DNA from 3 places in the Pseudoxanthomonas sp. LjRoot125 genome. Region 2 is predicted to be linked to each of the others. Evidence: riboswitches for the same ligand, from Rfam matches in the RefSeq annotation. Region 2 holds a riboswitch; each other region holds the start of a gene.
The links. A riboswitch is a leader RNA that binds a small molecule or an ion and turns the genes downstream of it on or off. The one in region 2 is predicted to bind cobalamin.

Region 1: linked by a shared signal. The riboswitch ahead of metE (5-methyltetrahydropteroyltriglutamate--homocysteine S-methyltransferase) and the one ahead of btuB (TonB-dependent vitamin B12 receptor) in region 2 are both predicted to bind cobalamin.
Region 3: linked by a shared signal. The riboswitch ahead of ACSION_RS01355 (ribonucleoside-diphosphate reductase subunit alpha) and the one ahead of btuB (TonB-dependent vitamin B12 receptor) in region 2 are both predicted to bind cobalamin.

What each region holds. Positions count from the first base shown of each region.
Region 1 covers NZ_CAXUOY020000001.1:290,352-299,699, reverse strand. The annotation lists gene ACSION_RS01405 (amidohydrolase) at 1-244, opposite strand, end outside; gene ACSION_RS01400 (APC family permease) at 395-1,732, shown strand; gene purU (formyltetrahydrofolate deformylase) at 1,856-2,707, opposite strand; gene ACSION_RS01390 (hypothetical protein) at 2,727-3,032, opposite strand; gene ACSION_RS01385 (linear amide C-N hydrolase) at 3,153-4,211, shown strand; gene ACSION_RS01380 (serine hydrolase domain-containing protein) at 4,206-5,393, opposite strand; gene ACSION_RS01375 (hypothetical protein) at 5,555-6,064, opposite strand; cobalamin riboswitch at 6,127-6,360, shown strand; gene metE (5-methyltetrahydropteroyltriglutamate--homocysteine S-methyltransferase) at 6,560-8,851, shown strand; gene ACSION_RS01365 (acyl-CoA thioesterase) at 8,885-9,295, opposite strand.
Region 2 covers NZ_CAXUOY020000001.1:779,117-788,464, reverse strand. The annotation lists gene bioD (dethiobiotin synthase) at 1-386, opposite strand, end outside; gene ACSION_RS03465 (TMEM175 family protein) at 391-1,116, opposite strand; gene ACSION_RS03460 (GAF domain-containing protein) at 1,199-1,684, shown strand; gene ACSION_RS03455 (TfoX/Sxy family protein) at 1,681-2,049, shown strand; cobalamin riboswitch at 2,097-2,316, shown strand; gene btuB (TonB-dependent vitamin B12 receptor) at 2,436-4,301, shown strand; gene dinB (DNA polymerase IV) at 4,357-5,439, opposite strand; gene fabA (3-hydroxyacyl-[acyl-carrier-protein] dehydratase FabA) at 5,654-6,169, shown strand; gene fabB (beta-ketoacyl-ACP synthase I) at 6,169-7,377, shown strand; gene ACSION_RS03430 (putative bifunctional diguanylate cyclase/phosphodiesterase) at 7,493-9,348, shown strand, end outside.
Region 3 covers NZ_CAXUOY020000001.1:279,969-289,316, forward strand. The annotation lists gene ACSION_RS01320 (alpha/beta hydrolase) at 1-781, opposite strand, end outside; gene ACSION_RS01325 (ATP-binding protein) at 808-2,073, opposite strand; gene ompR (osmolarity response regulator transcription factor OmpR) at 2,070-2,789, opposite strand; gene ACSION_RS01335 (hypothetical protein) at 2,983-3,507, shown strand; gene ACSION_RS01340 (hypothetical protein) at 3,616-3,909, shown strand; gene ACSION_RS01345 (sterol desaturase family protein) at 3,928-4,770, shown strand; gene hglS (2-oxoadipate dioxygenase/decarboxylase HglS) at 4,845-6,209, shown strand; cobalamin riboswitch at 6,295-6,513, shown strand; gene ACSION_RS01355 (ribonucleoside-diphosphate reductase subunit alpha) at 6,789-9,125, shown strand; gene ACSION_RS01360 (ribonucleotide-diphosphate reductase subunit beta) at 9,246-9,348, shown strand, end outside.

The DNA.
Region 1 (9,348 bases), 490 kb from region 2:
CGACGCCGGTGCGCACCGTGAGGCCCAGCGAGCGCAGATGATCGGCGACCCGCTTGGCGGTGCGGGTTTCCTGTTCGCCGAGTTCGGGATGCTGGTGGAGGTCGCGCCGCCACTGCACGAGCTGGGGCTGCGCGCGCTCCAGCGCCGCGAAAGCCGTGGCGTCCTGTGCCTGCGCTGCGTCCGTGGCTGCCAGCGAGACCGTGGCGACGAGCACGGCGGTGAACAAACGATGGGCGCGAAGCATGGCGGCATCCGGGACAGGCGGGGAGCACGATGCTAGCCCGGGCGGCGCGTGCGTCCAATGGCGAATCACCATGAGCGCATGCGTGCGCGTGGCTCGCATTCGCCCAGCGCGCGTGGCAGGCTCGCAGGCCACTGGAGAGCGCCCCTGCCCATGACCCGCGATACCGACCCCGCTTCTTCCCGTCCGCTGCAGGGCGATGCCGCGCTGTTGCGCGCGGTGGGCAGCCTGGCATTGGCCGCAGCGGTCATCAACATCATCGTCGGCGGCGGCATCTTCAAGATGCCTGCGGCGCTGTCGGCGCAAGTCGGCGCCGCCGCGCCGCTGGCGTTGCTGGCCGGTGCATTGGTGATGGTGCCGGTGGCGTTGTGTTTTGCCGCCATCGGCAGCCGAGCCTCCGCCACCGGCGGGCCCTACACCTATGTCAGCGCGGTGTTCGGCACGCTGCCGGGCTTCCTGGCCGGCGCGCTGATGTGGATCTGCAACGTGGCCTCCAGTGCCGGTGTCGCCGCGGCGCTGTCGCTGCAGGTCGCCAGTCTGTGGCCGGTCTTCGACGCGCCCCTGCCGCGCGCGCTGCTGCTGCTGGGCGTGTACGCCGCGATCTACGCGCTCAATGCCTTCGGCGTGAAGCTGGGTGCGCGCGCGGTGATGACGCTGGCGACGTTGAAGCTGGTGCCGTTGTTCCTGCTGGTGGTGCTAGGCCTCGCCTTCGTCGATACCTCGCACGTCAGCTTCGCCTTCGCCGACGTGCCCTCGTGGACCGCGCTGGGCGCGGCGATGGTGATGGTGGTGTTCGCCTATTCCGGCGTGGAAACGGCGCTGATTCCCGGCGGCGAAGTACGCGACCCTTCGCGGAGCGTGCCGCGCGCGGCGTTGAGCGCCATCCTGCTGGTGGTGCTGCTGTATCTCGGCCTGCAGATCGTCTGCCAGGGTGTGCTGGGTCCGGCCCTGGCGACCAGCAGCGTGCCGATCGCCGAAGCCGCGGGCCGGTTGTGGGATCCGGCGCGCATCGCCCTGCTGGTGACCGCGTGCATCTCGATGGCGGGCTTCCTGCTGGGCAACCTGCTGGGGTCGTCCCGGCTGCTGTTCGCGCTGGGGCGCGATGGCTACCTGCCGCAGGCCTTCGGTCGCGTCAGCGCCAACCATCGCGTGCCGCTGCTGGCGCTGGCCACGCATGCCGGCATCGCCTGCCTGCTGGCGGTGGTGGGCAGCTTCGAAGCCCTGGTGCTGATTTCGGGCGGCGCGGTCTGCCTGGTGTACGTGATGGTCTGCGTGGCCGCCTGGCGGGCGCAGCGCACCGACCTGCGCGAGCGCGGTGCGCCCTTCGTCCTGCGCGGCGGTCCGCTGGTGCCCGGCCTGGCGGTCGTCGGCATGGTCGCCATCCTCACCACGTTGAGTACGCGCGAGTGGACGGCGATCGGCGTGGCAGTCGTGGTGCTCGCCGTCGTGTATGCGGTGCTGGTCGGGCTTAGGCGGCGCGTGGGCAGCTGAGTTCCAGACGAGGCAGGAAGGCTGATTGTGGGAGCGACGTAAGTCGCGAGCTCTTTCTCTGGCAACACCAGAAGCTCGCGACTTACGTCGCTCCCACACCGATTCTCCCTACGCCGGCCAGGCCTACCGGAACACCACCGTCCGGTGCCCGTTGAGCAGGATGCGGTGCTCCACGTGGCGGCGCACCGCGCGGGCCAGCACCAGCGATTCGATGTCGCTGCCCATCCGCACCAGTTCCTTCGGCGTCATCGCATGGTCCACGCGGGCGACGTCCTGTTCGATGATCGGACCTTCATCGAGGTCGCGCGTGACGTAGTGCGCCGTCGCGCCGATGATCTTGACCCCGCGCGCGTGCGCCTGGTGGTACGGCTTGGCGCCCTTGAAGCTGGGCAGGAAGCTATGGTGGATGTTGATCGCCCGTCCGGCCAGCGCATCGCACAGCGTCGGCGAGAGGATCTGCATGTAGCGCGCCAATACGACCAGGTCGATCCGTTCGCGCTCGACCAGGTCGATGATCCGATGCTCCTGCTCTTCGCGGTGTTCGGCAGAGACCGGCAGGTGGTGGAAAGCGACGCCGTACGATTGGGCGAGCGGCGCGAAGTCGGCGTGGTTGGACGCCACGCAGGCGATCTCCACCGGCAACTGCCGGCTGTGCACGCGGAACAGCAGGTCGTTGAGGCAATGCCCCTGCTTGCTGACCAGCACCATCAACCGCGCCTTGCGGCGCGCGTCGTGCAGCTGCCAGTCCATCGCGAACGTATCGGCGAGCGGCTGGAAGCGCGCATGCAGCGCTTCGGCCGTGATGCTGTCGGGCAGGTCGAAATGCACGCGCAGGAAGAAGCGGCCGGATTCCTCGTCGCCGAACTGCTGCGCGTCGAGGATGTTGCAGCCGGCGTCGAACAGCAGCCCGGTGACGCGATAGACGATGCCGGTCGTATCCGGGCAGGACAGCGTGAGGATGTGGTCGCGGCGCATGGCGTGGGAGAGCGAAGGACTACTCGCAGCGCGCCGCCGTGATGCGGTTGCTCGCATCGATGTACACGCGCAGGCGGTCCTTGCGCGCGTCGTGCTTCACCACCGTGGTGGGGCCGATCGGGTTGACGAGGCCCGCACCGCTTTCGCTGGACAGGCGGCGCAGCGTGGCTTCGTCGGCCGGTTGGCCTACGGCCCAGCCGAGCGAAGCATCGCGGCACGTGCCGCTGCCGGCGACCTGCGGGCCGGGCGTGCTGACGCAGGCGGCGAGGGTCATTGCCAGGAGGGCGAGGAGCGGCGCGCGGGTGGACGAACGGTGCGGCGACAGAGGGATGGCCATGGCAGCATCTCGGGGGGCGGCTGAGGATCGCTGTTTAACACACCCGCTGGCATAAAGGGCGGGCGCCGCCGTCGCGCACCGCCTGTTCCCGCCTTCACGGAGACCGTCATGGATCGTCGCTTCGTATTGCCGCTCGCGTTCGCCGCCACCCTGCTGTCATCACTCGCCGCTCCGCCCGCCGCCGCCTGTACGCGCGTGGTCTATCTCGGTGCCAACGAGGACGTCATCACCGCACGTTCGATGGACTGGAAGAACGACGTGGCCACCCACCTGTGGATCTTCCCGCGCGGCATGGCCCGCAGCGGACAGGCCGGCCCGAACTCGGTGACGTGGACCTCGAAGTACGGCAGCGTGATCGCCACAGGCTACGAGGTCTCCACCACCGACGGCATGAACGAGGCCGGCCTGGTTGCCAATGTGTTGTGGCTGGTCGAATCCGAGTATCCCGCCTATGACGGTCGCGGTCCCGGCCTGAGCATCGCGGCCTGGGCGCAGTACGTGCTGGACAACTACGGCACGGTGAAGGAGGCGGTCGATGCGCTGCGCAAGCAGCCTTTCACCGTGGTGACCGACAAGGTCCCGGGTGAAGACCGGCTGACCACGCTGCACCTGTCGATGTCGGACGCCAGCGGCGACAGCGCCATCGTCGAGTACATCGACGGCAAGCAGGTGATCCACCATGGCCGCCAGTACCAGGTGATGACCAACTCACCGGTGTTCGACCAGCAGCTCGCGCTCAACGCCTATTGGAAGCAGATCGGTGGCACGGTGATGCTGCCGGGCACCAACCGAGCGTCGGACCGTTTCGCGCGCGCCTCGTTCTACGTCAATGCGATTCCCAAGGCCGAAGATCCGGTGAAGGCGCTGGCCAGCGTCTTCAGCGTGATCCGCAACGCGTCGGTGCCGTTCGGCATCAATACGCCGGAAGAGCCGAACATCTCCTCCACCCGCTGGCGCACGGTCGCCGACCACAAACGCAAGCTCTACTTCTTCGAATCCGCGCTGACGCCGAACACGTTCTGGGTGGACCTCAAGGACGTCGATTTCTCGAAGGAGACCGGCAAGGTGCTGCGGCTGGACCTGGGACAGGACCAGCGCAATGTCTTCGCCGGCAACGCGGTGAAGGATTTCAAGCCCGCGGAGCCATTCGTGTTCCAGGGCCTATAGGTCGAACGCCAGCAAGTCGTGTCCCGTCGCGGCGCGCACCACGCGCCGGTACAGCACGTTGCCGCTGCCGCCGTTGGTCAGCGCGACCAGCGCGCGCTGGCCGCGCGCATCGCCGAGGGCGAAATTCTTGAAGATGTTGCCGTTGCTGCCCGAGTGGTAGAACACCGGGCCGCGTGGCGTGGTTTCGAGGTTCCAACCCAGGCCCTTGTCGGTCCAGCGGCCGGGCACGTCGATCTGCTTGGTGAGCATTGCCGTGCGCGTGGCCTCGCTGATCTGCCATGGCGCACGCGACGTGCGCACCATCAGCGCCATGAATCGCGCGTAGTCCACCGGCGTGGTGCGCAGGCTGGCCGCCGCGTTGGCGAGGATGTCGCCGGGCCAGTTCACCAGGCCCTTAGGCGTGATGGCTTGCACTTCGGGCAGTGCGCGCTCGGCGTCTTCGTAACGCCAGGCGGACAGCGGCTTGCCCCAGCGGTCCGCGACGGTCTGCGCCGCGTTCCAGGTGTCGCGCAGCATCTGCGGCGGCATGCCGACTTCCTCGTCCTCCACGGCGCGATGGCCGTACACCGAGCGCGCTGCGAGCGCCTTGCTCCATGTGTAGCTGCTGTCACGCATGCCGGCCGGGCCGAACAGCAGGCGCTGCATCGACGCATCCAGGCTCTCGCCGGTCAGCGTCTCCACCACCAGCTGCAACCAGAAGATCGCTTCGCCCGAATAGTCGATGCGCGTGCCGGGCTTCACCGCCGGCACGAGCTTCTCGTGGGCTGGGTCCTTGCGCCAGTTCGGCATGCCGGTGGAATGGCGCAGCACGTCGCGCGCGGTGACGAGGTCCACCCACGGGTGGTCGGCCAGGTAGTCCATCCGCCGATAGCGCACCAGCGGTGCATCGAGATCGATCACGCCCTGGTCGGCCAGTTGCAGCACCAGGTAGGCGAACACCGGCTTGCTGAGCGAGGCATCCTCGAACAGCGTGTCGTCCGCCGCGGGCGCCCGTGTCTCTGCATTCAGCACGCCAAGGTTGCGCGACCACACGACTTCGCCGCGCTCGACGACGGCCATGCCGATGGCGGGCACGCGCAGCGCCTGCATCAGTCGCGGCAGGTCGGCGAGGAAGGCATCGGGCGGGATCCAGTTCGCGGCGTCGTCGCAGGCGGCGGCGGAGGCCAGACGCGGCCACGCCATGGCGGCAAGCGGCGCAGCGGCAAGGGTGTTCAACCAGCGACGGCGTGAGGGAGAAGGCGGCGACGCGACGGGTGGCATCGGAGAGGAATCCACGAGAGGCTTGAACAAGGAGGACGAACGAACGCCCCAACCCCCTCCCGCTTCTGCGAGAGGGCGCCGCGTCAAACGCTCATCAGCATGTCGAGCACGGGAACGCGCCACTCCTCTGTCGGCGTGGGCACCAGCCGACACACAAGAGCGAGTGTCGGTCGTCCGCCGGCGGCTTCCATCGTGCCCGCGAAGAGATGGTGTTCATAGGGAATCGAGAAATCCCGGGAGAGCCAGACCGTGGGGATCTCGCCTTCGTGGGCGCCAGATACTTCGCCACGCGCCATGTCCGGCAGTTCAAGGCTCCGTCCGGTCCTGGCAGAAACCAGTCGTGGCCCCACCAGCGCGCGCGCATCGTCTCCCCTGAGTATCAGACGCATGTAGTACGGCGCTCCGCGCTCGTTCGAGGAACCTTCGTATCCCCCGATTAGGTCCACCTTGACGCTCGCTGCGCCGGGACCGCAATCACCGGTGTAGTCCTGGTGCCGATAGTGGGAAAGCAGCAGCAAGTCCACGAGCCACGCGGCCCCGAGCAACGCGACCGCTGCCAGAGCCGCCACCTTCCACCTATCGGCCGTGTCCATGGCGGGACTCTAACGGAACGGCAGGACGTAGAGGCGTGCTTGACGCTCCCCGCGGGCGCGGGTAACGTTCGCCTCGCCAAGGTTTCCATCGCTTCATCCCAATGAAGCGATGGAATTAAAAGGGAAGCCGGTGCGGCCTGTTCCATGGGCCTATTCCGGCGCTGCCCCGCAGCGGTATTTGGAAACGAACCTCGCCAACAGCACTGGTCCTCGCGGACCGGGAAGCGGCGGGAAGTAGGCCAGCGCACACGCGCCCGTCCATGAGCCCGAAGACCTGCCCTGGCCGGAAGACACGACCGTCTTCCGCCTGACCTGGAGCTTCCGAGGGGGAGCGGCCGGAGCCTGCGTCCTTCTTCGCGAGCGGACGCGTCCTCCTGCGCCGCTTCCTTCCGGCACTCCGGCTCGCCCGCGGGGGCGAAGGTCGCTGGCGTGGCGGGCCCTGGCCTGGCGCGCGGTTCCTTCGTTCCTCATCCGCCACGCATGAGGACACGCACCATGACCACCGTTACCACCCTCGGCTTCCCGCGCATCGGCGCGAAGCGCGAACTCAAGACCGCCCTGGAAAGCTACTGGCGCGGCGACACCACCGCCGCCGACCTGCACGACACCGCACGCGAACTGCGCCATCGTCATTGGCAACTGCAGCGCGATGCCGGCGCCGACGTCGTGCCCTGCAACGACTTCGCGTTGTACGACCACGTACTCGATACCGCCTTCCTGCTCGATGCGATTCCCGACGACTACCGCGTACTGGCGGATGCCGATCCGCTCGCCGGCTACTTCGCGCTCGCGCGCGGCCTGCAGAAGGACGGCGTGGACCTGCGCGCGCTGGAGATGACCAAGTGGTTCGATACCAACTACCACTACCTCGTGCCGGAACTGCACGCAGGCCAGGAGTTCCGCCTGCGCGGCGACAAGCCGGTGGCCGAGTTCCTCGAAGCGCGCGCCGCCGGCCATGCCGCACGGCCGGTGCTGCTGGGACCGGTGAGTTTCCTGCTGCTGGCCAAAACCGTGGATGGCAGCGATCGTCTCGCCCTGCTCGACCGCTTGCTGCCGGTCTATGCCGAGTTGCTGGCAAAGTTGCACGCCGCCGGCGCGGACTGGGTGCAGGTGGATGAGCCCTGCCTGGTGCTGGACCTGGACGACGCCACGCGCGCTGCCTACCTGCGCGCGTACGCCGTGCTGGCGAAAACGATCCGTCCGCGCCTGTTGCTGGCGACGTATTTCGGCCGCCTTGATGCGCAGCTGCCGCTGGCGTGCGCGCTTCCGGTCGATGGCCTGCACGTGGACCTGGTGCGCGGCAAGGAGCAGTTGGACGACGTGCTGAAGCAATGGCCGAAAGCGCGCGTGCTCTCGGTGGGCCTGGTGGACGGACGCAACATCTGGCGCACGAACCTGGACAACGCGCTGATCCTGGCCAAGTACGCGCAGGGCCACCTGGACCTGGGCCACCTGTGGCTGGCGCCGTCGTGCTCGCTGCTGCATGTGCCGGTGGACGTCACCGGCGAGAAGGCGCTGCCGTCCGATCTCAAATCGTGGCTGGCCTTCGCGCGGCAGAAGATCGAGGAACTGCGTCTGCTGGCCGATGCCTTGCGCAACCCGCGCGCGGCCGATGCCGGGCTGGCAGTGGCACGCGACCGCATCGAATCGCGTCGCCAGTCCGCGCGCGTGCACCGGCCGGCCGTCGCAGCGAGATTGGCGTCACCCGAAGCCGCCGACATTGATCGCGACGCGCCGTACCCGCAGCGGCGCGCGGCCCAGCAGGCGCGCTTCGCGCTACCGTCGTTCCCGACCACGACGATCGGCTCGTTCCCGCAGACCCACGAGGTGCGCGATGCGCGTGCCCGGCACAAGGGCGGCAAGCTGTCCGACGCCGCGTACGACGCCTTCCTCGAAGCCGAGATCGCGCGTTGCGTGCGCATCCAGGAAGAGATCGGCATCGACGTGCTGGTGCATGGCGAGTTCGAGCGCAACGACATGGTGGAGTACTTCGGCGAGCAGCTGGACGGCTTCGCCTTCACCAAGAACGGCTGGGTGCAGAGCTACGGCTCGCGCTGCGTGAAGCCGCCGGTCATCTACGGCGACGTATCGCGTCCCGCACCGATGACGGTGCGCTGGTCGCAGTACGCGCAGTCGCTGACCGACCGGCCGATGAAAGGCATGCTGACCGGGCCGGTCACGGTGCTGCAGTGGTCGTTCGTGCGCGACGACCAGGCGCGTGCGCAGACCTGCCGGCAGATCGCGCTGGCGCTGCGCGATGAAGTACTGGACCTGGAAGCCGCCGGCATCGGCGTGATCCAGATCGACGAACCCGCGCTGCGCGAGGGCCTGCCGCTGCGTCGCGCGGACTGGGCCGCCTACCTGGCTTGGGCCGTGGAATGCTTCCGCATCAGCGCTTCCGGCGTGCGGGACGACACCCAGATCCATACTCACATGTGCTACTCGGAGTTCAACGACATCATCGAGGCCGTCGCCGCGATGGATGCGGACGTCATCTCTATCGAGACCTCGCGCTCGCGCATGGAGTTGCTGGAGGCGTTCGTGAAGTTCCGCTATCCCAACGAGATCGGGCCGGGCGTGTACGACATCCATTCGCCGCGCATCCCCACCGGTGGCGAGATGATCGACCTGCTGGAGCGCGCGCGCGCCGTGCTGGCGCCGGAACAGATCTGGGTCAATCCGGACTGCGGACTGAAGACCCGCGGCTGGCCGGAGGTACGTACCGCACTGGAACGGATGGTGGCGGCAGCGCGGGCGCTGCGCGGCGACCAGGCACAGGCGGCCTGATCGTCGCAGCATGGCGGCGGGCCAAGGCCCGCCCTACGCGTCGGTGGGCGTCAGTGGCGGTGCCTGCGTCGGCCGGCCCAGCGGGTCGAGCGCGATCATCACGAAATGGCCGCGCGTGCACAGCTTGCGCTCGCCGGTCAGCAGGTTCTCGGTGATGACTTCGACGTCGACATTCATCGAGCTGCGCCCGACTTTCACCACGCGTGCCACCACTTCCACAAGGTCGCCCTTGTGGATCGGCTGGTTGAAATCCACTTGCTCCGAGCGTGCGGTGACCACGGTGGTGCGCGCATAACGCGACGCGGCGATGAAGGCCGACATGTCCATCCACGCCAGCGCCTGGCCGCCGAACAGCGTGCCCAGGTGGTTGGTGTGGTCGGGGAAGACCATGTGCAGCAGGCGCGCCTCGACGGGGCGCGCTTCGGCGTTGGCCAGTTCGGTCATGGTGGTGCTCCGGTTCGCGTACTCCCGGCGGGAGCATAGCGCAGGCCTTGTGG
Region 2 (9,348 bases):
TCGAGCGTGGCCGTCAGCGGCGCGGCCCAGCCGCCGACACCTTCCACCAGCACCATGTCGGCCAGCGGATGCAGGCGTTCGAACGCGGACACCAGCACACCCAGTTGCACGTCCACGCCCGCATCGCGCGCGGCGATCTCCGGCGCCAGCGGCGCGGGCAGGGCGTAGGGATTGACGTCCTCGTAGGGCGGCACCGGATCGCTGGCGGCCTGCAGGGCCAGCGCATCTTCATTGCGCCAGCCATCGGGCATACGTTCGCAGCCGCTGGCGACCGGCTTCATGCCCACCGCGCACAGGCCACGTGCGCGGAACGCATGCAGCAGCGCGGCGCTGGCGACGGTCTTGCCCACGCCGGTATCGGTGCCGGTGACGAACAGCCTGTCCATCGCCTCAATCCTCCGCGCGTGCCGGCCAGCGACGCGCGCCCCAGCGCTGTCCCGCCACGTGGAGCAGGCCGGTGAACGAGAGCAGGAAGTACACGCTGCCCGGCAGCGCGACCTGCCACGAGCGCGAGTCTTCGGTCAGCAGGCCGGCGATCAGCACCGACAGCAGCCCGACCAGGACGAAATACGCATGCGAAGCGAACTCGCCCGCGGCGTTGGCGGCGGCCTCTCCATCCAACTCCAGGCGCGCACGCGCACGCCACGCCAGCGCGTACAGGCCGCCGATGCAGGCCGACATCGACGCGAACGCCAACCCGTAAAAGGTGAACATGAAGGCCAATGGGCGCGCCCCGTTGGCGTCGTTCAGCGGCATCGGCAACCAGCCGCCGGTGATCCAGGCGAAGAAGGTGCCCAGCAACAGGCGCAGCGGATACACGTAGACCAGCACCAGGAACACCAGCAGCAGGCTGAGCAAGGTGGCGGGCACGCTGCCGAGGCGGTAGCGACGGCTCCAGCGCACGTGCGCATACCAGAACATCGCCACCATCGCGAAGCTGGCGGCGAACGCCGGCACGTTCTTCAGCGCCTGCAGCAGCGCGCCGATGCTGTCCGGGATGCTGTCCACCGAGATCACCAGCAGGGTCACCGCGAACGCGAAGGCCGCATCCACGAACGCCTCGAGCCGCGTCACCCCATGGCCGCGCCAGCTGGCCTCGTCTTCACCTGCGCTCATGCCTACCCGTCTCCCCGTCAGGCCTGCCGATGGAATGCATCATATCGGGCCGCCGCGAAGTGCCGGGAGTAGAATCGACGGCATGTCATTCGCCTCCCAAACGCTCACCGGCAGCAAGCCGGAACAATACGCGCAGCTGGTCGAACAGGCGCGCGCCCTGCTGGCTGGCGAACCGGACCGGATCGCCAATGCCGCCAACCTGGCCGCACTGGTCTACCACGCCCTTCCGGACTTCAACTGGGTGGGTTTCTACTTCTTCGATGGCCGGGAATTGGTGGTCGGTCCGTTCCAAGGCTTACCAGCCTGCGTGCGGATCCCGTTGGACAAGGGGGTCTGCGGAGCCGCCGCACGCACCCACCAGACCCAGCGCGTGGACGATGTGGACGCCTTCCCGGGCCACATCGCCTGCGATTCCGCATCGCGCTCGGAATTGGTGGTCCCGCTGGTGAAAGGGGGCGAACTCGTCGGCGTGCTCGACCTGGACAGCCCCCGCCTGGCCCGGTTCGATGCGGACGACCAGGAAGGCATGGAACGCATCGCCGCCATTTTCCTGGATTCGCTGACATGACAGGCACCAAGCTGCGCAACATCGGCCCCAAGTCCGCCGCCTGGCTCCGCCAGGTCGGCCTGCGCACGCAGGAGGACCTGGAGTCGGTTGGCGCGGTCGAGGCCTTCATCCGGGTCAAGCGTGCGGGGTTCCGCCCGAGTCTCAACCTGCTGTATGCGCTGGAAGGCGCCCTGCTGGATTGCCACTGGCAGCAGTTGCCCGAAGCGCGCCGCGGCGAACTACTGGTGGCCTACGACGCGGCCGCGGCCTTGCTGCCGCCACCGCGTGGCCGCCCTGCCGCCGGCCCGGTGACGACGACCCACACCGAGCAGGAAGAAGACACGGGCCCGTCCCTGAACCTGTTCGACTCGCGCGGCGACGACTGATCGCCCGCGGCGACCGCGCGCCTGACGGCGACGCGAGCGCTTCCCGTATACTGCGCGCGCTTTCAGGTGACCCGCGCCTCGTGCCGGGTTGAAACGGGAAGCCGGTGACCCGCCCCACGGCGGCATTCCGGCGCTGCCCCCGCAACGGTAGGCGAAGACAGCCGCGGCATCGGCCACTGTGCGTCCACGACGCATGGGAAGGCGCCACGGCGGAGTGCCCTGCACTCGTTCGCAAGCCCGGAGACCGGCCTGGGAGTCCACTGGTTGCGATGCGGAGGGCGTCGCGGCGTGCCGCGCCGCTTCGCCTGCGCTGTCCGCTCCGCATCCCTTTCCATCGCGACTCCACGCCGAAGAATGCGCGCGGGGCGCGCGATGGAGTTGTTCCGATGCAAAGCCGTACTTTTTCCTCCCCTTCCCTGCTGGCCCTCGCGGTCGCGATGGCGCTGCCCGCTGCAGCGCAGGCGCAGGAGGCCACCAACCTCGACGAGATCATCGTCTCCGGCACGCGCACGGAAGTGGCCGTCGAAGACAGCCTGGTTCCCGCGCAGGTGATCGGCCGCGACGCGATCCAGCGCAGCCAGGCGCGCTCGCTGGGCGAACTGCTGCAGGGACGCGCCGGCATCTCGATCGCCAACCAGGGCGGCGCGGGCAAGATCACCACGCTCAATCTGCGCGGTGCCGAATCCGACCACGTGCTGGTGCTCGTGGATGGCGTGCGCATGGGCTCGGCGACCGCCGGCCTGCCGGCATTGCAGGACCTGCCGATCGACCAGATCGATCGCGTCGAGATCGTGCGCGGTCCGCGCTCGAGCCTGTGGGGCTCCGAAGCCATCGGCGGCGTGATCCAGGTGTTCACCCGCCGCAACACCGGCAAGGTGCGGCCGAACTTCCGCATCGGCGTGGGCAGCGACAGTACGCGTGAAGCCAGCGCCGGTATCGGCGGCGGCATCGGCCGCGGCTGGTTCGGCGCCGACGTGGCGCACACGCGCACCGACGGCTTCAACGCCTGCCGCGGCACCAGCGGGGATGCCGCGAACCCGTTCGGTGCCGGCTGCTTCGCCGACGAACCCGACCGCGACGGCTACCGTAATACCTCGGCCAACCTGCGCGGCGGTTACTCGTTCACCGATACGCTGACGCTGGAAGCCAACGCGCTGCGCGCCGACGGCGAGAGCGAGTTCGACGGCAGCTTCACCAACCGATCCGAAACCGTGCAGCAGGTGCTGGGCACCAAGCTGCGCTACGCGCCGAGCGACAAGGTCAACCTGCTGCTGAGCCTGGGCCGCAACGACGACAAGTCCGACGACTTCCACGATGACGTGCCGTCCGGTTACTTCGAGACGCGTCGCTACGTGGCGTCGGCGCAGGGCGACTTCGCCGTGGCCGCCAACCAGCTGCTGACCGCCGGCATCGACTGGCAGGACGACAAGGTGGAAAGCGCCACCGACTTCGACGTCACCCAGCGCGACAACCTGGCCGGCTTCGTCGAATACCAGGGCCGCTTCGGCGCGCACCAGCTGCAGGCCAGCGTCCGCAACGACGACAACGAGCAGTTCGGCAACCACACCACCGGCAGCCTGGGCTACGGGTTCGGCTTCGGTAACGGCCTGAAGCTGACCGCCAGCGTGGCCACGGGCTTCAAGGCGCCGAGCTTCAACGACCTGTACTACCCGTTCTTCGGCAATCCGGACCTGAAGCCGGAAGAGTCCGAGAGCGTCAACCTCGGCATCGCGCAGTACGCGGACACCTGGAACTGGACGTTCAACGTCTACCAGAACAAGGTGGACCAGCTGATCTCCTACGACGCGGCGATCTTCCTGCCCAACAACATCGACGAAGCCCGCATCCGCGGCGCGGAGTTCACCGTCGACGTCGCGGTGGCAGGCTTCGACATCGCCACCCAGCTGAGCCACACCGATCCGCGCAATCGGTCGGCCGGCTTCAACGACGACAACCTGCTGGCACGCCGTCCGCGCAACACCGCGCGCGTCGACGTGGATCGCGCGTTCGGCGCGTTCCGCACCGGCCTGACGTTCAACGCCGCAGGCGAGCGCTACGACAATCTGGCCAACACGGTCCGCCTGGGCGGCTACAGCACGCTGGATCTGCGCCTGGAGTACGCCATCGCGCCGGCATGGACGCTGCAAGCGAAGGTGGGCAACGTGTTCGACCGCGAGTACGAAACCGTCGCCTGGTACAACCAGGCCGGCCGCACCTACGGCCTGAGCTTGCGCTACCAGCCGACCGAGTAATTCGACGGCGGCACGCGACAGGAAGAAGCCCGGCATTGCCGGGCTTTTTTTCGGCTCAACCGGCAGCCAACTCCGCTCCGTCGAACAAGCCAGGCTGGGTCGCCATCTCATCCCGATCCCGGAACCCCGACAGCCCCACGCCCACCAGTCGGTAGCGGGTGGCGCCCGGCAGGTCGACGCGCTCGCGCAGCGCCAGGGCGATATCGATGAAGTCCTGCGCGGAGGACGGCGGCGATTCCGGCGTGAAGCTGCGGGTGAGGATGCGGAACTGGGAGGTCTTCAGCTTCAGCACCACTGTGCGGCCCACGCGCTCGGTCTTGCGGCTGGCCTGCCATGCCTTTTCCGCGATGCGGACGATGTGCGGTTCCAGTTCCGACAACAGCAGGTCGGTGGCGAAGGTGTCTTCGGAGGAGATCGACTGCACCGGCTGGTCCGGTTCGACAGGCCGCTCGTCGATGCCGCGCGCGCGCCGGTACAGGCTGCCGCCGAAGCTGCCGTAGCGCGCTTCCAGCTCGTGTTGCGGGTGAAGGCGCAGGTCGCCGACGGTACGGATGCCATCCGCATTCAAGCGCCCCTGCATCACCTTGCCGACGCCCGGGATGCGCTCCACCGGCAGTGGCGTCAGGAACGCCTCCACCTGGTGCGGACGCAGGACGAACTGGCCATCCGGCTTGCGCCAGTCCGAGGCGATCTTGGCGAGGAACTTGTTCGGCGCCACGCCGGCCGAGGCGGTCAGCTGCGTTTCTTCGCGGATCTGCGCGCGGATGGTCTCGGCCACGGCGGTGGCCGTCGGCAGGTCGGTCTTCGGCGCGGTGACGTCGAGGTAGGCCTCGTCCAGCGAGAGCGGTTCGACCAGGTCGGTATGACGGAAGAAGATCTCGCGCACCTGCCGCGACACCGCCTTGTAGCGGATGAAATCGGGCGGCACGAACACCGCCTGCGGGCACAACCGCTCCGCGCGAATCGCCGGCATCGCCGAGCGCACGCCGAACACGCGCGCTTCGTAGGACGCCGCACACACCACCGAGCGCTCGCCGCGCCAGGCCACGACCACGGGTCGCCCGCGCAGCGACGGATCGTCGCGCTGCTCCACCGACGCGTAGAACGCGTCCATGTCGATGTGGATGATCTTGCGCATCACGCGATGATATCGGCGGCCGTACGCGATCGCATGGATGCATGCGCGTTGGATACGCACGCGTGTGGAGATGCGGGCGGATCGCGTGAAACCCTTGCCGAAATTGCACTTCCACGATGGTACGCCGGCGTATGGAAAAACCCGGTTGATTTGCATCAAGACAAGCGTATGCACATGTGTGCATTATTTGCGCCTTCGCAGAACGGACGACGCAATGAACGCCCCCGCTTCCTTCTCGCGCGAACAGCTGCTGGCCAGCGCGCGCGGTGAACTCTTCGGCCCCGACAGCGGCCGTCTCCCGAACGACCCGATGCTGATGTTCGATCGCATCACCGAGATCCGCCAGGACGGCGGCACGCATGGCAAGGGCATGGTGCGCGCCGAACTCGATATCCGTCCGGACCTGTGGTTCTTCCAGTGCCACTTCCTCGGCGATCCGGTGATGCCCGGCTGCCTGGGCCTGGATGCGATGTGGCAGCTCACCGGTTTCTTCCTCACCTGGATCGGCGCGCCCGGCCGTGGTCGCGCGCTCGGCTCCGGCGAAGTGAAGTTCACCGGCCAAGTGCTGCCCACCGCCAAGCGCGTGAGCTACGAGATCGACATCAGCCGCGTGGTCAACCGCAAGCTGGTGCTGGCGGTGGCCGATGGCCGCATGCTGGTCGACGGCCGCGAGATCTACACCGCGCGCGACCTGCGCGTGGGCCTGTTCACGTCGACGGAGAGCTTCTGATGCGCCGTGTCGTCATCACCGGCCTGGGCATCACCTCCTGCCTGGGCAACGACGCGGACACCGTGTCGGCCGCGTTGCGCGAAGGCCGCTCCGGCATCCGCCATATCCCGCAGTACGCCGAGCTCGGTTTCCGCAGCCAGGTCGGCGGCGCGCCCGAGATCGACCTCGACGCGCAGATCGACCGCAAGCAGAAGCGCTTCATGGGCGACGCGGCCGCGTTCGCGCACATCGCGCTGCGCGATGCGATCGCCGATGCCGGCTTGGACGAGGCACTGGTCAGCCAGCCGCGCACCGGCCTGATCGCCGGTTCCGGCGGTGGTTCGGCCGAATGGCAGATCGAAGCGGCCGACCTGCTGCGCGCACGCGGCATCCGCAAGGTCGGCCCGTACATGGTCCCGCGCACGATGTGCTCGACGGTGTCGGCGACGCTGGCCACCGCGTTCAAGATCAAGGGCGTCAGCTATTCGATCTCCGCGGCCTGCGCGACCTCCGCGCACTGCATCGGCGCGGCGGCGGACCTGATCCGCGCCGGCCGCCAGGACATCGTCTTCGCCGGCGGCGGCGAGGAATTGCACTGGGCGCTGACGATGATGTTCGACGCGATGGGCGCGCTGTCGAGCAAGCGCAACGACGACCCGACCCACGCCTCGCGTCCTTACGACGCGGACCGCGACGGCTTCGTCATCGCCGGTGGCGGCGGCATGCTGGTGCTTGAGGACTATGACCACGCGGTCAAGCGCGGCGCGCGCATCCATGCCGAACTGCTCGGCTACGGCGTGACCTCCGACGGCGCCGACATGGTGGCGCCATCCGGCGAAGGCGCGGTGCGCTGCATGCAGATGGCGCTGGAAGGCGTCACCCAGCCGCTGGATTACCTCAACACGCATGGCACCTCGACGCCGCTGGGCGACGTGATCGAACTCGACGCGATCCGCGCCGCGCTCGGCGACACCCTGCCGCCGATTTCGTCCACCAAGGCGTTGTCCGGCCACTCGCTCGGCGCGGCCAGCGTGCACGAAGCGATCTACTGCCTGCTGATGATGCGCGACGGCTTCATCGCGGGCTCGGCCAACATAGAGACCCTCGATGAAGGCGCGGCGGGCTTCCCCATCGTGCAGGCCAGCCGCGACGCGACGCTGGATACGGTGATGTCCAACAGCTTCGGCTTCGGCGGCACCAACGCGAGCCTGGTGTTCGGGCGCGTCTGACCGGGCGTCCGGTCCTGCCCGCGGTCGCCTCGGTGGCGGCCGCGGCGCTCAAGTCAGAAGCGTAGCGGCCGATACAGTCTGACGGACGCCCGTCCCCGGCGTCGGCCCCTGCCCCATGTCCGGAACCTACAACGAGGTCCTCGTCCTCTTTTCGCTGCTGGTCGCCATCCTGGCGTCCTACACGGCCTTGGACATGGCCGGCCGCGTCACCACCACCCGCGGTACCGCCGCGGCGCGCTGGTGGCTGGCAGGTGGCGCGATGGCGATGGGCCTGGGCATCTGGTCGATGCACTTCGTCGGCATGCTCGCGTTCGACCTGCCCATCCCGCTCGGCTACGACCTCGCCATCACCCTCTACTCGATGCTCGCCGCGGTGGGCGTCTCGGCGTTCGCCTTGTGGCTGGTCTCGCGTCCCGACCTGCCCTTGCGCCTGCTGAGCCTCGGGGCCGTGCTGATGGGCGCGGGTATCGCGGTGATGCACTACATCGGCATGGCCGCGCTACGCATGCAGCCCGGCATCGACTACGACCCGCTGTGGTTTGCGCTGTCTATCGTCATCGCCGTGGTCGCCTCCGGTGCTGCGCTGTGGATCGCCTTCCACCTCCGGCGTGGCCACCGCCGGCACGGGATGCGCCTGACGGCCGCCGTGGTGATGGGGTTTGCCATCGTCGGCATGCACTACACCGGGATGGCCGCTGCCCGCTTCCCGGCCGACAGCTGGTGCGGCGCGGCGCGCGATGGTGGCGTGCCCGCGCAATGGCTGGCCGTGCTGGTGGTGGTGGCTACCGTGGCCATCATGGGCATCGCGTTGATCGTGTCCGTGCTGGACCGGCAGATGCACCTGCGCACCCGCCACCTCGCGATCTCGCTGGCGCGCGCCAACGAGGAACTGGTGCAGGCCGCGCTGCACGACCCGCTCACGAAGCTGCCGAACCGCGTGCTGCTGCAGGACCGCATCGAACAGGCCATCGAGAAGGCCAAGCGCAAGCAGGAGTCGCTGGCGGTGATGTTCCTGGACCTCGATGGGTTCAAGAGCGTCAACGACGCCTACGGCCACCAGGCCGGCGACCTGCTGCTCGCCGACGTCGCCACGCGCGTGCGCGGCCTGCTTCGCAGCCAGGACACGCTGTCGCGGCTTGGCGGCGATGAATTCGTGCTGGTCGCCCCCTCCACCGACCCGGACGATGCCGCGGTGGTCGCGCAGCGCATCCTCGATGCCGTGTCGTTGCCGATCCAGGCGCAGGGCATCGACGTGCAGGTCACCGCCAGCATCGGCATCGCCATGTATCCCTCCGACGGCGTGACCGAGCGCGACCTGATGGCGCACGCCGATGCCGCGATGTACCACACCAAGGACAACGGCCGGAACGGCTACACCTTCTTCGCGCCGTCGATGAACATCAGCGCGCACCAGCAGCTGAAGCTGCTGAACGACCTGCGTCGCGCGGTGGAGCGCAACGAACTCGTGCTGCATTACCAGCCCAAGTTCGCCGCACCCGACTACCGCATGGCGGGCGTGGAAGCGCTGCTGCGCTGGCAGCATCCGGACATGGGGCTGCTGCCGCCGGGGGCGTTCATCGCCGCCGCCGAACGCAGCGGGCTGATCCTGAGCCTGGGCGAATGGGTGCTGGACGAAGCCTGCCGGCAGCTGCACGCATGGGACTGCGCAGGCCACGATGTGCCCTCCATCGCGGTGAACCTGTCGCCGCTGCAGTTCTCCTCGCCATCGCTGGTCGAAACCGTGCGCGACACGTTGGCGCGGCATGCGCTGGACCCGACGCGCCTGACGCTGGAGATCACCGAGACCACCGCGATGCGCGATGCGGACGCCAGCGTCGACATCCTCGACGAGCTGACACGCATGGGCGTGCGGATCTCCATCGACGATTTCGGTACCGGCTACTCCAGCCTGCTGTACCTCAAGCGCTTGCCGGCCACCGAGCTGAAGATCGACCGCGCCTTCGTCCGCGA
Region 3 (9,348 bases), 500 kb from region 2:
CCCGTGCCTTTTCCGCCATCGCGCGGCCTTGGGGGCAGGCGTCCTTGCGGCGCGAGGAACAGACGAACAGCATCGGCACCGCATCTCGGCTGAGCTGGTGATAGGGCGAGGCGGCGATCCACTCATCACGATCCTTGCCGAACGCACGATCGTAGATGCCGGGCAGCGGCGGTTTCTGCATCGTCTGCGGAACGTCGAGCGCGCCGCTGTCGAGCGAGACCACGCCACGCGGTCGGGCGGCACCTGCTTCCCGCCACATCGTGGACGACGCCCCCACCAGCGCGGCGAGGTGCGCCCCGGCCGAGTGGCCCATCAGCATCACGTTTGCCGCATCGGCGTTCCATGACGGCGCGCGCTTCTGCACGTCGGCCAGCGCGCGCGCCACATCGCGGGCTTGGTCGATCGGCGCGGTGTCGGGGCGCATGCGGTAGTTGATCGAGACCAGCACATAGCCTTTCGGCAACCAGTACGCCGCCTTGTTCTCGACCACGCCCGGGTTGTCCTTGTTGCCGTTGGCCCACCCGCCGCCATGCACGAACAGGATCACCGGCGCGCGGTGCGGTTGCGCGGGAAGATAGACATCGTAGCGTTGGCGTGGATCGATGCCGTAGGACACATCGCGAACGGTGCGCGCACCGGCCGGCAGCGTCGGCGCACGCGCCGCAGGTTGGCGCGACGCATCGCGCATCTCCTGCAGGCGCTCGCGGAAGGTCTGCGCGGCCAGCGGCAGCACGGCGAACAAGGCGCAGGCCAGCAGGCCGGCACGGAACAGCGTCTTCATCGCATCTCCTCGTCGGGACGTACGGTTCAACCCGCGCGCAGCACCAGCTGCGCACGCAGGCCGTGGGGCGTGTTCGGCAACAGGCGCAGTTCGCCGCCGTGCTGGCGCGCCACGCGGTCGACGATCGGCAGGCCCAGCCCGCTGCCGCCGCCCGTCTGGTCGTGGACGAAAGGCTGGCGCGCGCGCTCGGCCGCTTCGGCGGAAAGGCCGGGGCCACCGTCGGCCACCTCGACCACCCATGCCGGTCCTTCTGCCCACAGCTGCAGCGACAACGGCAACGCGCCATGCCGCTCAGCGTTGACCAGCAGGTTCTCGACCGCGCGCAGCAGCGCCATCGGCTTGCCCGGCAGCAGCGCGTGCTCCGGCATCGCCACGCGCCAGCCCTTGGAGGCGGCGGCGACCGCGTGGCGGCAGATCGCGGCGAGGTCGACGGTCTCGCTGCCCTCGTCGCGGCCATCACGCGCGAACGCGATGAACTGGCCGAGGATGGCGTCCATCTCGGCGATGTCGCGATGCATGCTGCGAGTCAGTTCCGGATCGGTGTCCGGCACCATCTCCAGGGCGAACTGCAGGCGCGTCAGCGGCGTGCGCAGGTCATGCGAGATGCCGGCCAGCAGCAGCGCGCGTTCTTCCGCGGCGGCGCGCACGTCGCGACTGGCTTCGCCCAGCGCCTGCGCGAGGTCCCGCACTTCACGCGGGCCGCGCGCATGCACCGGCGGCGGCGCATCGCCCCGCACGATGGCCGGCGCGGCGGCGGCGAGCTGGCGTAGCGGTTGCACGAGCCGACGGGCGAAATACGCCGCGGCCAGCCAGACCAGCACCACGCAGCCCACCAGCATAAGCACCGAGAAGCGGCGCATGCCGGTGCCGGGGCGGTCATAGGCGAACGACACCCACAGCGCTTCCCGGGTGGCGGGCTTCAGCCAGATCACCCGCAAGCCGCGGCCCGCCTCCATCCGCAGTTCGCGACCAGCACCCAGGGTCCCTGTGGCCTGCTCGCGGAGTTCACGCAGCAACGGCGCGAAGCGCGGTCGCGCGGCGGTGGGGGGCGTGCTGCGGACCTCCAGCCCGGCCTCACGCAACTGCGCGACCGTGCGCGCATGCGGCTGGTGTTGATCGAGTGCTTCGACCACCTCGGCGAAGCCCTGCATCGCCCGCAGCAACTGGTCGGCGGCAGGCCGCGTGGCGAGCTCGCGGCCGAGCAGGAGCGCCAGCACGCCGGCACCGGCGAGCACGAGCGCGATCACCAGCACGAGCTGGCCGAACACGCTGCGCGGCAGCGGCGACCTCATGGCGTGGCCTCCGGCGGCACGAACACATAGCCCACGCCCCACACGGTCTGGATCAGGCGCGGCTGGCGCGGATCGTCTTCCAGCAGGCGGCGCAGGCGCGCGATGGTCACGTCCATGCTGCGCTCGAAAGCCTCGTGCTCGCGGCCGCGCGCCAGGCTCATCAGGCGGTCGCGGCTGAGCGGCTGGCGCGGATGCCGCAGCAGCACCGACAACACCGCGAACTCGCCGCTGGTCAGCCGCAGCAGCGCACCGTCGCGGGTGAGTTCGCGCCGGCCCAGGTCGAGCGTGAAAGTCCCGAACACCACCTCGCCGCCGTCGGCCTGCGGCGCGCCGGGCACCGGACGCGTACGTCGCAGCACCGAACGGATGCGCGCCAGCAGCTCGCGCGGGTTCACCGGCTTGGGCACGTAGTCGTCGGCGCCGATTTCGAGCCCGATGATGCGATCGATCTCATCGCCCTTCGCCGTCAGCATCACGATCGGCGTCGCGTCGCCCTGGCCGCGCAGGCGGCGGCACAGCTCCAGACCGTTCTCGCCGGGCAGCATCAGGTCGAGCACGATCAGGTCGAAGTGACCGCGGTCCAGCGCCTGCCGCATCTGCGCGCCGTCGCCGGCGCCGCGCACGTCGAAGCCCTGCGATTGCAGGTAGCGCTGCAGCAGCTCGCGCAAGCGCACGTCGTCGTCGACCAGCAGCACACGGGGCAGGGCGTCTTCCATGGAGCCACTATCGCCCGCCGCCGCGACGCCCGGCAAACCCCGCCGACGGCCTGTTTGTAAGCAGATGTTTCGAACGCGGCCGGCAGACACATCTGCTGTCAACCGCGACACACCTGCCCGCGTTGCCCGCCCTACCGTGGCCCTGCCGCTGCTTCCCCGTGCGGCCATCCCGCACCCCAATGAGGATTCCGCCATGAGCAAGACCCCGCTCCTGATCGCCGCCACCTTCGCCCTGTGCGCCACCACCCTGTTCGCCGATCCTGCCGAAGCCCGCGAGCGCAGCCGCGCCGTGCAGCGCACCGCCCAGGGCGGCAGCGTCGCCACCGAACGCAGCAACGCGCGCTTCGACAGCCAGCGCCAGCGAACCTGGCAGGCCGACGGCCAGGGCAATGCGAGCGCCACGCGCAGCGGCAGCATCAGCGGTGCCAACGGCGGCAATGCTGGTTACGAAGGCAGCGCCTACCGCAACGCCGATGGCAGCGCCGGTCGCCAGGGCAGCGCGTACGCGAACGGCCCCAACGGCGGCAGCGCCAGCACCGCCGGCGGCATCAGCCGCGATGCGGACGGCAACGTGACCGGCGCGCGCAGCACCACTGCCACCGGTGCGAACGGCAACCACTACAACGGCAGCACCACGGTGTCCGGCGGCACGGTGTCGCACACCGGCACCTGCACCAATGCCAGCGGCGAGACGATCGCCTGTCCGCGCGGCCACTGAGGACCGCTTCTTTTCCGCAGGCGCGGCGGCATGGCACCCCCTATGCCGCATGGATGCATTCCCGCGCCGTCGCGCCTGCGCCTTTCCTTCCTTCCCCGGAGATTCCCAATGTCCCGATCCGTCCTGCTTCCCCTCGCCACCGCGATGTCCGTCTTCGCGCTGGTCGCCCCCGCCCATGCGCAGCAGCGCACCCTGACCGACGAACAGAAAGCCACGCTGCAGGAGCGCCTGAAAGCCGCCGACGCCAACGGCGACGGCCTGATCGACAAGGCCGAGGCCGACGCCAAGCTGCCGCGCATCGCCAAGCGTTTCGACACCCTGGATGCGAACGGCGACGGCAAACTGTCGCCGGACGAACTGCGCGCGGCGGGCCAGAAAATGGCCGAGCGGCGCGGGCAATAAGGCGGCGCCGTGGACGGCATGCGCGCCTTCGCCGGACTGCCGCTGCTGGTGTTCGCATTGATCGCGGCGGTGGAGGCCGCGTGGCTGGTGCGTCGCGGTCGCCGCTACGACTGGAAAGGCTACTGGGCATCGCTTGGCGACGCCGCCGGGCGCGCCGTGCTCGGCCTGCTGATCCAGGGCGGCGTGGTCGGCGTGCTGCTGTTCGCCATCTGGGAGTTCCGCGTGACCACGATCGCGATGGACCAAGCGTGGCACTGGATCGCGCTGTTCCTCGGCCAGGAGCTCTGCTACTACGCGATGCACCGTGCCGACCACCGCGTGCGGTGGTTCTGGCTGAACCATTCGGTGCACCACTCGGCCGAGCAGTACAACCTGTCCACCGCCTACCGCCTCGGCTGGACCGGCAAGCTTACCGGCGCGGCGGTGTTCTTCGGCCCGCTGGTGTGGCTGGGCTTTCCGGTGCCGTACGTGGTCGGTGCGCTGGCGGCGAACCTGCTCTACCAGTACTGGCTGCACACCGAGCTGGTGCCGCGGCTGCCGCGCGCCATCGAGTTCGTCTTCAACACGCCCTCGCACCATCGCGTGCACCACGCCAGCAATCCGGAATACCTGGACTGCAACTACGGCGGCGTGCTGATCGTGTTCGACCGGCTGTTCGGCACGTGCCGCGAGGAACGGCCCGGCGTGCCGATCCGCTACGGTCTGGTCGAGCCGGTACGCAGCTACAACCCGGTGACTATCGTCCTGCATGCCTGGGTGAAACTGGGCCGCGACCTGCGGCGCGCGCGCGGGATGCGCGACGTGGCGCGGACGCTGTTCGGTCCGCCGGGACACGTGCCGGGGACGGACACGAGGCGCTGAAACTGGCCCGCACGCGCGCGGCCGGCGACAATACGCACCCCCGGCGGCCCCACGCCGCCCGCACGCCTAATCCCATGACCGCCTTCGTTTCGCCCGACCGCATCCGCGGCCTGTTCGCCCAGGCCATGTCCGACATGTACCGCGCCGAGGTGCCGCTGTACGGCGACCTGATCACGCTGGTCGGCGACATCAACACCGACACACAGCGCCGCGACCCCGCCCTCGCCCAACGGCTGCGGCGCACCGGCGAGACCGAGCGCCTGGACCTGGAGCGCCACGGCGCGATCCGCGTGGGCACGCCGGCCGAACTGGCGATGCTGGGCCGCGTGTTCGCGCTGATGGGCATGCACCCGGTGGGCTATTACGACCTCACCGTGGCCGGTGTGCCGGTGCATGCCACCGCGTTCCGTCCGCTGACCGAGGCCGCGCTGGCCGCCAACCCGTTCCGCATCTTCACCTCGCTGCTGCGGCTGGAACTGATCGCCGACGCCGCGCTGCGCGCCGAGGCCGAAGCGATCCTGGCCCGCCGCGACATCTTCACCCCCGATGCGCGCGCGCTGGTCGCGCAAGCCGAACGGGACGGCGGACTGGACGACGCCGATGCGCAGCGCTTCGTCGCCGAAGTGCTGGAAACCTTCCGCTGGCATGGCGATGCGACCGTCTCGCTGGAGACCTACCACGCGCTGCACGGCCTGCACCGCCTGGTGGCCGACGTGGTCAGCTTCCGCGGCCCGCACATCAACCACCTCACCCCGCGCACGCTGGACATCGACGCCGCGCAGGCCGCGATGCTGGAACGCGGCATCCAGGCCAAGGCGCTGATCGAAGGCCCGCCGCGCCGCGCCGTGCCGATCCTGCTGCGCCAGACCAGCTTCAAGGCGCTGGAAGAGGAAGTCGCCTTCCCCGACGCCACCGGCACGCTGGTGCCCGGCAGCCACAGCGCGCGCTTCGGCGAGATCGAGCAGCGCGGCCTGGCGCTGACCCCGGCCGGGCGTGAGTTGTACGACCGCCTGCTCGCGCAGGTGCGCCAGGCGGGCGGCGCCGGCAATACGTCGGCCGACTATCCGCAGCGACTGGCGGCGGCGTTCGCGGCGTTCCCGGATGACGAGACCACGCTGCGCCGCGAAGGCCTGGGCTACTTCCGCTACCGCCTGACCGATGCCGGCGACGCCCTGCCCGCGGCCGAACGCGCGGCGATGACGCCGGATGCGCTGGTCGGTGCCGGCCTCGCGGTCGTCGATCCGATCGTCTACGAGGACTTCCTGCCGGTCAGCGCGGCGGGCATCTTCCAGTCCAACCTCGGTGGCGGCGAACAGCGCGCCTACGACGCCCACGCCAACCAGGACGCGTTCGAAACCGCACTCGGCGCGAAGATCCACGACCCGTTCGCCCTGTATGCGCAGGCGCAGGACGCGTCGATCGCAGCGCTGCAGGCCTGATGCCCACGCTGGAACCGTGAAACCCGCATCGCGTCGACATCGGCTGTTCCACACAACATTTGGTGTTGACGCCTCCGGGACCCCCCACTATCTTGTGGCCGTCGGTTCCGGTGGCCGCAAGCCACGGGATTAAAACGGGAAGCCGGTGACGCGTTCGCGCCACTCCGGCACTGCCCCGCAGCGGTAATTGGGAACGAACCCGCCACCAGCACTGGGGCCTTGCCCTGGGAAGCGGCGGACGTAGGAAGAAGGCTCGCCCTTCGCGCCCATGAGTCCGAAGACCTGCCGACAGCCGCGCGTTGCACACCGCGCGGTGCCGGCCGCGGAATCTCCGGGGGGAGAGGGCTGGCGAAGCAGGGCACGCCGGTCTTCCGTCCGCGCGATCTCGCCTCCTGCGACGCCGCTTCCCCACTGTGATCCTCCATCCGGCCTTGCGCTGCCCCGCGAGGGACGGGCCGCCGCGTGCACCACGCATGGAGGAATCTCGTGACCCAGATCGACAGCGCCGTCGCCGACGCCGGCACCACCCCGTCCCAGAAGGACGCGTTCTCGCTGACCCCGCCGCCCACCGCCACCGCGATGAGCGTGACCAAGCGCAACGGCGGCCGCGAGCCGGTGGACCTCAACAAGATCGTGCGCGCCGTGCAGCGCAATTGCGAAGGCCTGCACGCCATCGATCCGATGCGCGTGGCCACCCGCACCATCTCCGGCCTGTACGACGGCGCCAGCACGCGCGAACTGGACGAACTGTCGATCCGCACGGCCGCGCTGCTGACCGGCGAGGAACCCGAATACAGCCGCCTGGCCGCGCGCCTGCTGGCCGGTTACATCGCCAAGGAAGTGACCGGCCAGGAGATCCACGCGTTCTCGCAGTCGGTGACGCGCGGCCACGAGGTCGGCCTGATCAACGACCGCCTGCTGAACTTCGTGCAGACCAACGCACGCAAGCTCAACGATGCACTGGACGCCTCGCTGGACCTGCACTTCGACTACTTCGGCCTGCGCACGCTGTACGACCGCTACCTGCTGCGCCACCCGCACACCCGCAAGGTGATCGAAACGCCGCAGCAGTTCTTCCTGCGCATCGCCTGCGCGCTGAGCGAGGACGTGCCGGAGGCGCTGGCGCTGTACCGCCGCATGGGCAACCTGGACTACCTGCCCAGCTCGCCGACGCTGTTCAACAGCGGCACCACGCACGAGCAGCTGTCATCGTGCTTCCTGCTCGATTCGCCGCAGGACACGCTGGAATCCATCTACGCCAAGTACGGCGACATCGCCCAGCTGAGCAAGTTCAGCGGCGGCATCGGCGTGAGCTACACGCGCGTGCGTTCGCGCGGCTCGCTGATCAAGTCCACCAACGGCCACAGCAACGGCATCGTGCCGTGGCTGAAGACGCTGGATTCCTCGGTCGCGGCGGTCAACCAGGGCGGCAAGCGCAAGGGCGCGGCCTGCGTGTACCTGGAAACCTGGCATGCGGACATCGAGGACTTCCTCGAACTGCGCGACAACACCGGCGATGAAGCCCGCCGCACCCACAACCTCAACCTGGCCAACTGGGTGCCGGACCTCTTCATGAAGCGCGTCGAGGCCGACCAGGAATGGTCGCTGTTCGATCCGCGCGTGGTGCCGGAACTGACCGACCTGTACGGCGCCGCCTTCGAGCTGGCCTACACGCAGGCCGAAGCGCAGGGCAAGGCGATGAAGACCACGTCCGCCCGCAAGCTGTACGGCCGGATGATGCGCACGCTGGCCGAGACCGGCAACGGCTGGATGACGTTCAAGGACAAGTGCAACGCGGCCAGCAACCAGACGCTCCGCGCGGGCAACGTCATCCACCTGTCGAACCTGTGCACCGAGATCCTCGAGGTCACCTCGGCGGAAGAGACCGCCGTGTGCAACCTGGGCTCGATCAACCTGGGCCGCCACTTCGATGACGATGGTTGGTTCGATTTCGACAAGCTCGCCGAAACCGTCCGCCTGGCCGTGCGCCAGCTGGACCGCGTGATCGACCTGAACTTCTATCCGATCGAGACCGCGCGCCGCGGCAACCTGCGCTGGCGCCCGGTCGGCCTGGGCTGCATGGGCCTGCAGGACGTGTTCTTCAAGCTACGCCTGCCGTTCGACAGCGCCGAAGCGCGCGCGCTGTCGGCGAAGATCGCCGAGACCATCTACTTCCATGCGCTGGAAACGTCGGTGGAGCTGGCGCAGGAACGCGGCCGCCATCCGTCGTTCGCCGACACCCGCGCGGCCAACGGCGAACTGCAGTTCGACGCCTGGAACATTACGCCGGAGAACGTCGAGCGCTGGGACGCCCTGCGTGCGCGCATCAAGGAACATGGCCTGCGCAACTCGCTGCTCATCGCCATTGCGCCGACCGCGACGATCGCCTCGATCGCCGGCTGCTACGAGTGCGTGGAGCCGCAGGTGTCCAACCTGTTCAAGCGCGAAACGCTGTCGGGCGACTTCCTGCAGGTCAACCGCTACCTGGTGGACGAGCTGAAGAAGCTCGGCCTGTGGACGCCGGAGACGCGCGATGCGATCAAGTTGTCCGAAGGCTCCATCCAGGGCATCGCGCAGATCCCGGAGACGCTGCAGCAGGTCTACCGCACCGCGTGGGAACTGCCGATGCGCTCGCTGATCGACATGGCGGCCGGCCGCGGCGCCTTCATCGACCAGTCGGCATCGCTCAACCTGTTCATGGAAAGCCCGAACATCGGCGCAATGTCGTCCATGTACATGTACGCATGGAAGCAGGGCATCAAGACCACCTACTACCTGCGCTCGCGCCCGGCGACGAAGATCGCCAAGACCACGGTCAGCACGGCCGCCGCCGCCGCGCCAAAGCGGGAATACACGCCCACCGAAGCCATCGCCTGCTCGCTGGAGAACCCGGAAGCCTGCGAGGCCTGCCAGTAACGCCTCTCCCACGTCGGTATTCCCGACGGATCACGGCACAGGGACGTGCCGGGCGCACGGATGCGCCACTCCCTCATTCATGGCGCGCCGTCGCCGACGGCGTGCCGCACAGGAAACACCATGTCCGCCCAACCCAAGCAGATGCTGCTAGACCCCGGTTTCGAACTGACGCTGCGCCCGATGCGCTACCCGCAGTTCTATGACATGTACCGCGACGCCATCA